3 regions of the Rhodococcus sp. I2R genome follow, and region 3 is predicted to be linked to each of the others. Evidence: predicted binding sites of a transcription regulator. Region 3 holds the regulator's gene; each other region holds the start of a gene.
The links. Region 3 encodes LexA, which represses DNA repair genes until DNA is damaged. Its sites were predicted from a motif close to CGAACANNTGTTCG; they were not measured.
Positions count from the first base shown of each region.

Region 1 (3,278 bases), on a different contig from region 3:
ATGAAGAAGAACAAGATCCCCGAGTACGACGGGACGGGCACGTTCACCGACGCCAACACCATCGAGGTCGAGCTCAGCAAGGGCGGCACCGAGACGCTCACCTTCGACAACGCGATCATCTCGACGGGTAGCACCACCAAGCTGCTTCCGGGCACCGAGCTGAGCAAGAACGTCGTCACCTACGAAGAGCAGATCATGACCCGGGAGCTACCCGGATCGATCCTCATCGTCGGTGCAGGCGCAATCGGCATGGAGTTCGGCTATGTCCTGAAGAACTACGGTGTCGACGTCACCATTGTCGAGTTCCTCGACCGCGCGCTTCCCAACGAGGACGCGGACATCTCGAAGGAAATCGAGAAGCAGTACAAGAAGCTCGGCGTCAAGGTCATGACCGGCGCCGCCGTACAGAGCATCGACGACGACGGCTCCAAGGTCACCGTCGCGATCAAGAACAACAAGTCGGGCGAGACCGAGACGGTCACCGTCGACAAGGTCATGCAGTCCGTCGGCTTCGCACCGCGTGTCGAAGGCTTCGGCCTCGAGACGACGGGCGTCGAGCTCACCGACCGCGGCGCCATCGGCATCACCAACACGATGCAGACCAACGTCCCGCACATCTACGCCGTCGGTGACGTTACGGCCAAGCTGCAGCTCGCGCACGTCGCCGAAGCAATGGGCGTCGTCGCCGCGGAGACCATCGCCGGTGCCGAGACCATGCCGATCGACGATTACCGCATGATGCCTCGTGCGACGTTCTGCCAGCCGCAGGTTGCGAGCTTCGGTCTGACCGAGCAGCAAGCCAAGGACGAGGGCCGCGATATCAAGGTGGCAACCTTCCCGTTCGCGGCCAACGGAAAGGCGCACGGTCTCGGCGACGCCACCGGGTTCGTCAAGCTGATCGCGGACGCCAAGTACGGCGAGCTCATCGGTGGCCATCTCATCGGACCCGATGTGTCGGAGCTGTTGCCCGAGCTCACCCTCGCGCAGAAGTGGGATCTCACCGTCAACGAGTTGGCCCGCAACGTGCACACGCACCCGACGCTGTCGGAGGCCTTGCAGGAAGCCATCCACGGCCTCGCAGGGCACATGATCAACTTCTGACGATCCTGCACCCGTTTCGGCGGCGGTGACCACCTCGGTGGTTGCCGCCGCTTTTTTTCGCTATCGACATCGAACTGGTGTTCGAGTTTTTGTCGGTGGGTCGGTTAGTGTTGACTGCATGCTTTCGGGGGATGGCGTTGCAGGAGTGACCGAGACGGCTGATGCAGTCTCGGGGCATGCGGCTGGGCTGACGATCGAGTCCGCGTTTCTGGAGCGGGTTGTGGCCGCGCTCGAGGAACAGGTGGAGGTGCTGGGGCGTATCCAGACGGTGGGCGCGTCGAATGCAGACCGGCGGGCGCTGTTGGTGCGGTGCGAGGCGGTGAGCCGGTCGCTGTTCGGTCTCTCGCATACCTGGATTGCAGATCTGTTGGCGCAGAACGGGTTGGAGGTGATCGAGGGACCGGCGAAGCAGTCGCTGGCCACGTTGCTGAATCTGTCGCCGACGCGGGCTGGTCAACGGTTGCGGCTATCGGAGCAATTCGGCGAACGTACCGCGGTGGCCGGTGAGCGCCTGGATCCGGTGTTGCCGCGGACTGCCGCCGCCGCTGACGACGGAGTCCTCGACGAGGAGCATCATCACCACATCGACGAGTGGGCCGACGGTGGTGGCACCGATATCGAAGCGTTGACCTTCGGGTGCGATGTGCATCATCGGTTGATCGGGCCGCGGGAGCGCGATTGGGCGACGACCAAGGCGGGTTCGGGTCATCGGTACGCGGGGCGCACTCTCTGGCATCCCCCGGTCACGCTCGATCCCGCTCGCCGCGGACGGGTCAACCATTTTCACCACCCGAACGAGTACATCTATCCGGCGGAAAACGGGCCAAATCCGACATCTGAAAAGGGACCTTGACCTGCGGAAACCGATGATCCCAACAGTGGATCGGATATCTGTGAGGATTCATAAGCCCTGATCGGGCGCGAACGTACAAATCGGTTCGTTCGAGCTGATAGCTTCCCCTACGCCGCACGAGGGGCGCGGCAGAAGGGGATGGTTGTGGCAGGCATGTCGATGCGGACCTCGGTCCCGGCGCGTATCAGCGGTGGTGTTCTCGGTGGTCTGCGTGTGTTCGGGCAGACGCTCGAACTCGGTGCGGCGGCGTTCCTGCATCTGTTCCGCGACATCGTGGCACTGCGGCACCCGTGGCGAGACACCGTCGATCAGGCGTGGTTCGTGGTCACCGTTACCGTCGTTCCCGCGGTACTCGTCTCCATTCCGTTCGGCGTCATCGTCTCTGTCCAGGTCGGCAGTCTCACCAACCAGATCGGCGCCACCTCCATCGCAGGCGCAGCCGGCGGTTTGGGCGTGATCCGCCAGGGCGCACCGATCGTCTCCGCACTTCTGCTGGGCGGTGCCGCCGGAGCAGCGATCGCGGCCGATCTCGGCGCGCGCACCATCCGCGACGAAATCGACGCCCTGCGCACGATGGGTATCGATCCGGTTCGTCGGCTCGTCGTACCGCGGTTGGCTGCGATCCTCATCGTCGCCCCCTTCCTGTGCATCCTCGTCATCTTCATGGGCCTGGCCTCGGGATATGCGATCAACGTCGCGTTCCAGGCGGGCACACCTGGCAGCTACATCAGTTCGTTCGCATCGTTCGCCTCGGTCGGTGACCTCGTCGTCGCGCTGGTCAAGACCCAGATATTCGGCGTCATCGTCGTCATCATCGCCTGCCACCGGGGGCTTGGCGCGACGCACGGCCCGCGCGGGGTGGCCAATGCCGTCAACGCGGCAGTCGTACTCGGCGTCGTCGCGGCGTTCACGGTCAACGTCGTCATCACGCAACTGGTCGCGATGTTCATGCCCCAGAAGCTGGGCTGACCGGCCATGGCGACTCCATCGACCTACACGTTGCCCGGCACGGCCAGGCTCACTCGCGGGGTGCGCCGGGTAGCACGTATCCCCGGTGACCTGCTCGAGATGCTCGGGCATCAACTGACATTCTGTCTGAAGGTTCTGGGCGCGATTCCGCACACCGTGCGGTCGTATCAGCGTCAGACGACGTTGATTCTCACCGACATGATCTGGGGCAACGGCCGGCTGATCGTCGGGGGCGGGACGGTGTCGGTACTCGTCGTACTGGGTGTGGCCGTCGGCGCCTCGATCGGTATCGAGGGCTACAACTCACTGGGCACGGTCGGGATGGAACCACTGACCGGATTCGTCTCCGCCTACG
Region 1 covers NZ_JAHUTG010000002.1:129,564-132,841, forward strand. The annotation lists gene lpdA (dihydrolipoyl dehydrogenase) at 1-1,101, shown strand, start outside; gene KVY23_RS02255 (HNH endonuclease signature motif containing protein) at 1,220-1,954, shown strand; gene KVY23_RS02260 (ABC transporter permease) at 2,108-2,923, shown strand; gene KVY23_RS02265 (ABC transporter permease) at 2,930-3,278, shown strand, end outside.
Region 1: the regulator LexA is predicted to act here: its motif matches at 1,172-1,185, upstream of KVY23_RS02255 (HNH endonuclease signature motif containing protein).

Region 2 (3,278 bases), on a different contig from region 3:
GTCGATGTCGGCGGCATGCACCTCGATGTCGGCGACGCTGTGTGCGAGCGCGAGACCGACTGCACCCGATCCGCAACAGATATCGATCACCACGTGCGGATCACATTCGACGGCCTTCGCAACGAGCAGGGACGTCCGGCGACGGGGGACGAACACACCAGGTTCGACGAGAACGCGGAGGCCACAGAACTCGGCCCACCCGAGAAGTTGCTCGAGTGGCGTACCGGCGACGCGCTGCGCTACGGCCTGCTCGAGTTCTTCACCGGCGAAGGCGTCGAGAAGAAGACCGGCTTCGATCTCGGCGTACACGCAGCCTGCAGCGCGCAGCCTCTCGGTGATGCGAGAGGTGGTGCTGGGCTCTTCTGGCATCTCTGCCTTTCGCGACGCCGGCAACTGCGACTCACGGCAGAAATATCCGGCCGCTGATCGATCCTCGCACGGTGTGTGCGGCAACCACGACCCAAGCAGAAAGCAACGCCGCATACAACACCACCGCTAGCGCAGAAACTGCTCCGAGGCCGAGTGCCGCGCCCAGTGCGGTCGCGCCCGTGACACACGTGCCAACCGGGAAGGTGAAGCTCCACCAGGTGAGCGAAAACCTCAGCCCGTTGCGCATCGCCTTGGCTGTCACCGTGCAGGCGACCGTGACAGCGCCAATAGCGAGCACCCCGACGAACAGTCCATATCCGATTCCGAACGCGTGCAGATCACGTGCGAGGCTCGCATGGGCGCTGCCCAGCACGAGGCCGGCGTCGGCGCCGAGCAGGTTGGCCGCGGTGATGGATTGCCCTACCAGCCCGAGCGTGATCCAGACCGTCGGTGCCGCTTGCAATGCCGGTCCGCCCCCGCGCAGCAGATCGCGGTAGATCAGCGTCATCGCTGCAGCTCCCAGCGCGAGGCTGAGCGCGAACAGTGCGTAACACAGCGCGAGCAGCCAGACTCGAAGGCCGTCGTCTCCGATGTAGGGCAGCAACAGAGCACCACCCGTGGCGGACACCATCGGCGGAACCACCGGCATCAGCCACGCCGGCAATGCGTTCGAGCGTCCCTGCCGCAGCATTCTGTACGGCATCCACACCGAGGTCGCCACCCCGGTGATCGTGCCCAGCACCCACAGGGTCGCCGCGATGTGCAGGGCCGCAGTGTCGCCGATGACGTCCTTGCCGAGCAACAACGTGCCGGCTCCCACCGTCAGCATGGCCATCGGTGGTGCGCCGTAGAAGAGGGACACGACAGGGTGCTCGGCGTATCGACGGGCGTTCGCAGGGTGAAGTATCCAATGCGCTGCGAACGCCACCGTCAGCGCGAGGAGCGCGAAGGACGCGAGTACCCAGACGACCGTTGCGAAGGCACGCAATTCGGCCGAGTGCACCGGCAAGGTTGCCGCGGCGTTGGCGACGATGCCGGTGCCCATCACGGACGCGAACCAGTTCGGCGTGATGTGTTCGATCAGCTGCCCGGGACGTTCGAGCTCGCTCAGCAGGCGAGTTCGCTTGTGCTCGAAGGCTGCGCCGACAGTTCCTGCGGTCATGCACTCAGCGTCGTCCGCGCCGACTGTCGCCGGAAGTGGTGTCACACTTGTGCGGCCACAAGCAATTTTTGTAGCAACGAACTGTTGTATTCGAACATCTGTTCGAGTATCGTTGGTGGCATGACGCAGCCGGGGGGCTCTACGTACATCAGACGCGAGGCGGACATCGCCGCTTCGGAGTCGCTGGCGCGCCTCGCCGATGGTCGACGGGCCGACAACGTTGCGGCTGCGGCCGTGGTCCACGAACTGCATCGCCTGTCCGAAATACGGCTGGGCGAGGAGATGGACATCCATCTGCTCGGATCATCTCGTGACGACGAGCAGCCGGATACTGCCCGCGCGAGGCACATCACCGAATGCGAAGCAGCTGTAGCACTTTCCCTCTCACGTACCGCTACTCGCGAGATGATCACGGTGGCGGGTCATCTGGCCTGGCGGCTCCCCGCCGTAGATGCCGCATTCACGGTGGGCGATATCGACTACCCGCGCGTTCGAGCCATCGCGAATACGCTGTCCCGCGCTTCCGATTCGACCGTTTCTGCCATCGAACAGGATGTCCTCGCTGCAGCCCTGCGATGCAACGTCCGCGCATTGACCAGCAGCATTTGGCGAGAGTGGATGGCCCACGATCCAGCTGAAGCCACTGCCGCGCAGAAGGCGGCAGTGACGGAGGAACGCTGCGCAGACATCCGACGGGGTGACGACGGCATCGCAACCCTGGTCGCAAAAATGTCGATGCTCGAGGGAGCCGAATGCGATGCACTTCTCGAAGAGATGGCCGGCACTGTCTGCTCGCGTGATCCTCGAACGAAGAAGCAACTCCGCGGTCATGCGCTGCTCGCTCTGTTTCATCGAGAAGAGTCCCTGACGTGCACGTGCGGATCGGATATTTGCCCGATGGCTGCAGCGGGCGCGTTGAACCCGCCGCGCCGTAAAGCCCTGCTGGAAGTGCACATCGACATCGAGACCCTTCTCGGGCTCGGTAGCAATCCAGCCACTCTCGCAGACGGGACTGTGCTGGATCCAGAGACCGCCCGCCTACTTGCTACCGACGCACGATGGCAGGGTCTGCTCACCGAGATGCTGGACGCGATGAACGAGTACCGAGCTCAGGTGCCGAACAGCACTGGATCCGACGACACTGAGCACGAGCCCAGCGCCGGACATGGCGCTATTCGGCCGTGGGTCGCGAAGCGGGGCCGCGCGAGGCGCCTTCTCAGTCGTGGTCGCCGTCGTTCCGCTGCACCTCTACCCACGCGTTCAGCGGCTTCTTGTCGACCCGAACACAAGAGAGGGGCATCGACGCTCGGTGCGGAAGCTGCGCTCTCGAGAAGTATCGCGAAATTCCTGGCGGCGGCCGCGTCGGATCCGACACTGACCCGAGGCCGATATCCCGACGGGCACGGCGGCTTCGCCGAACCTCCACCCGGGGCGCTGACTTATCGGCCGAGCGCCGAACTCGTGGCGTTGACCCGAGCCACATACTGCACCTGCACATTCCCGGGGTGCAGTGTGCCCGCAGCTCGGTGCGACATCGACCACATCGTTCCGTTCGATCACGAGGATCCGCAGTCGGGTGGGTGGACCGTCCTCGACAATCTCCAACCGTTGTGCGGTTACCACCACCACGCGAAGACGCTTCGTCTATGGGCGTGCGCGAAACTCGAAGGTAGTGCGATCTACTGGCGTTCGAGCTCGGGTCTGCACCGGATCACCCCGCCGATGTTTGGAACGGTTGCGTTACCCG
Region 2 covers NZ_JAHUTG010000007.1:141,148-144,425, forward strand. The annotation lists gene KVY23_RS09285 (putative protein N(5)-glutamine methyltransferase) at 1-369, opposite strand, end outside; gene KVY23_RS09290 (TDT family transporter) at 401-1,531, opposite strand; gene KVY23_RS09295 (HNH endonuclease signature motif containing protein) at 1,652-3,278, shown strand, end outside.
Region 2: the regulator LexA is predicted to act here: its motif matches at 1,623-1,636, upstream of KVY23_RS09295 (HNH endonuclease signature motif containing protein).

Region 3 (3,278 bases):
GGCGATCTGACACTGACGATAGGTTCGATCGAACTAGGCGGGATCGCCTGGGGATCGGTCGGAATACTCGTCGGGTATCCGGTGATGCGGGCGCTCAGCAGAGGTGTGACTCGCTAAACGGGTCACCGATCACGCACGGCTCGGTCATCGACCGAGCCGTGCTCACAGTCGTAGTGTCGAGGTATATCACCGGCGGCGGTGTTGTTGCCGACCGGGAAAGCCCCTCGAAGGAGAGATGTAGTGGACCGCACACTGTTCGAGCCCGAGCACGACCTCTTTCGTGAGTCGTACCGCAAATTTCTGGCCCAGCACGTAGCGCCCAACCACGCGAAGTGGGAAGAGCAGAACATCGTCGACCGCGGCGTCTGGGTCGAAGCCGGCAAGCAAGGGTTCCTGGGCACCGCTGTTCCCGAGGAATTCGGTGGCGGGGGAGTCAAGGACTTCCGCTACAACACCATCCTCACCGAGGAAACCACACGTGGTGGGTACAGCGGCATCGGCTTCACGCTGCACAATGACGTCGTTGCGCCGTACCTCATCGACCTGTGCAATGAGGAACAGAAGCAGCGGTGGCTGCCCGGATTCTGCTCGGGCGAGCTGATCACCGCAATTGCGATGACCGAGCCGGGAACCGGTAGCGACCTGCAAGGCATCAAGACCCGCGCAGTCCGCGATGGCGACGAATGGGTCCTCAACGGCTCGAAGACCTTCATCACCAACGGAATCAACGCCGACCTGGTGATCGTCGTTGCGTGCACCGATCCGGACAAGGGCGCCCAGGGATTCAGCCTGCTCGTGGTCGAGCGCGACATGCCCGGTTTCGAGCGAGGCCGCAACCTCGACAAGATCGGTATGAAGGCTCAGGACACCGCCGAACTCAGCTTCACCGACGTCCGTGTTCCGGCGGCCAATCTTCTCGGCGACGAGGGCATGGGCTTCATCTACCTCATGCAGAACCTGCCTCAGGAGCGTCTGTCCATCGCCGTGGTGGCAGCGGCCGCAATGGAATCCGCGCTGGAGATGACCATCCAGTACTGCCGCGACCGCAAGGCCTTCGGCAAGTCGATCGGCAAGTTCCAGAACACACGTTTCGTGCTGGCCGAACTTGCCACCGAAACCACCGCGACACGCATCATGGTTGACAAGTTCGTCGAACTCCTCAACGCCGGCACGCTGACGGTGCAGGAAGCCGCGATGGCGAAGTGGTGGACCACCGAGAATCAGGTCCGGCTCATCGATCGATGCCTGCAGTTGCACGGCGGCTACGGCTACATGAAGGAATACCCCATAGCCAAGGCCTACATGGATTCGCGTGTGCAGACCATCTACGGCGGCACCACGGAAATCATGAAGGAAATCATCGGCCGAGGACTCGATCTCTGAGTTTTCGAAAGACGCAAACCTGAACGACGAGCAGGGGCTCGGCAACCACATTGCTGCCGAGCCCCTGCTCGTTTCAGGCCGACCTGTGTTTGGTCAGAGTTTGCGCATGACGGTGACGACCTTGCCGAGGATCGCCGCATCGTTGCCCGGTATGGGATCGAACAACGGGTTGTGCGGCATCAGCCACACTTCGCCTTTGCTGCGCTTGAACGTCTTTACCGTCGCCTCACCCTCGATCATCGCCGCCACGATGTCACCGTTGTCGGCCACGCTCTGCTGACGAACCACCACCCAGTCACCGTCGCAGATCGCGGCGTCGATCATCGACTCACCGACGACCTTGAGCAGGAACAGTGAGCCCTGGCCCACGAGTTCGCGCGGCAACGGGAACACATCCTCCACAGCTTGCTCGGCCAGAATCGGCCCGCCCGCGGCGATACGCCCCAGAACCGGAACGAACGTGGGTGTGGGGAGCTGTTCCTCGGCGGGCGCCGAACCGTCGGCAACCGCCGCGGCGTGGTCTGCCTGGACCTCGTCGAGTCCGCGCACATCCACTGCGCGTGGGCGATTGGGATCGCGCCGCAGGAATCCCTTGCGCTCGAGAGTGCGCAACTGATGAGCCACCGAGGACGTGGACGTCAGACCCACGGCGTCACCGATCTCACGAATGCTCGGCGGGTATCCGCGTTCGGTGACCGACGCCCTGATGACCTCGAGTACCTTGCGCTGACGCTCCGTCAGTCCGGCGCTGACATCGGTGCCTTCACCCTCGAACGCTTTCGCAGTGGGGACGGCAGCAGGCTTTCCCGCGGGCTTGCCTGCCGACTTGGTCGATTTCGGTGTCGACTTCGGTGAGACGGTCGATTTCGGTGACCCTGACGAGGTCTCGTCTTTCATTCCTGCGTCCTCCTGCGTCGTGGCTGTAGCTGAAGCTCGAGTGCGACCTGAGCTGGCCGGGTGGTGTGGATGTGGCGTGTGGCTTCTGACACGAACTTAGCCCGTCGACGCTGTTCGATCAAACATCTGTTCGATCCGTGTCGCGTTTTCTACTGACTTTGTCGGAGCTGCGTGATAGAACTTCGAACAAGCGTTCATCGAACGCCTGATCGAATACACCCTTCGATCATGTCCACTCCAGTGGAGGTTCTCATGAGCATCACGACCGAGCGGCGTGTCAGTGCGCACCGTGGCAGTACACATAGGGGGAGTGCTGTTCGTCGGCGTCCCACCCCGCAGCGCCGGCGCTACCTGCACACGAGCGCGCCGCAGGGAGTGGTGCGCGGGCACCGCGAGGCGTGTGTGGAGGACAGGAGCCCGCAGACGCTGTCGTGGACTGCAACCGTCCTCGGTGTTCTCGCCACCGCCGTGGTGCTGTTGGCGTTCGTCGCTGTCGCGAATCTGCGCGCAGGCTCGATCGAGTCCGCACCGCAGGTAGGTGTCGCCGTCGTTCAGCAGGGCGAGACGCTCAGCGACGTCGCTCAGCGCATCGCACCGGGAGTGCCAGTGCAGGATGTGGTCGACAGCATGCTCGAACTGAACGGCCTCGCCGGCGCGTCGGTGTCCCAGGGCCAGCAACTGGTGATTCCAGCCACATCCGGCCGGTAGCGCCGATCATGACCGTGCGCGTCCCAGATCCGGTGTGCCGAGAGCTCCGCGTCTCGGGTGATCGAGGTGCGTACGTGAGGCTCCGAGTATCCTCGATGCCCGTACCCCTCGAGAGTGATCCCAGGGAGTGCATCGGCTACGACGGAGGCTCCTTCATGCATTGCCCGTTCTGCAGGCACCCCGACTCTCGCGTGGTCGACTCACGCGAGGCGGACGAGGGGCAAGCAATCCGCCGCCGACGCTCGTGCCCGGAATGTGGTCGTCGGTTCACCACAGTCGAGACCGCCGTG
Region 3 covers NZ_JAHUTG010000001.1:81,007-84,284, reverse strand. The annotation lists gene KVY23_RS00345 (uracil-xanthine permease family protein) at 1-117, shown strand, start outside; gene KVY23_RS00340 (acyl-CoA dehydrogenase family protein) at 241-1,383, shown strand; gene lexA (transcriptional repressor LexA) at 1,477-2,280, opposite strand; gene KVY23_RS00330 (LysM peptidoglycan-binding domain-containing protein) at 2,509-2,988, shown strand; gene nrdR (transcriptional regulator NrdR) at 3,144-3,278, shown strand, end outside.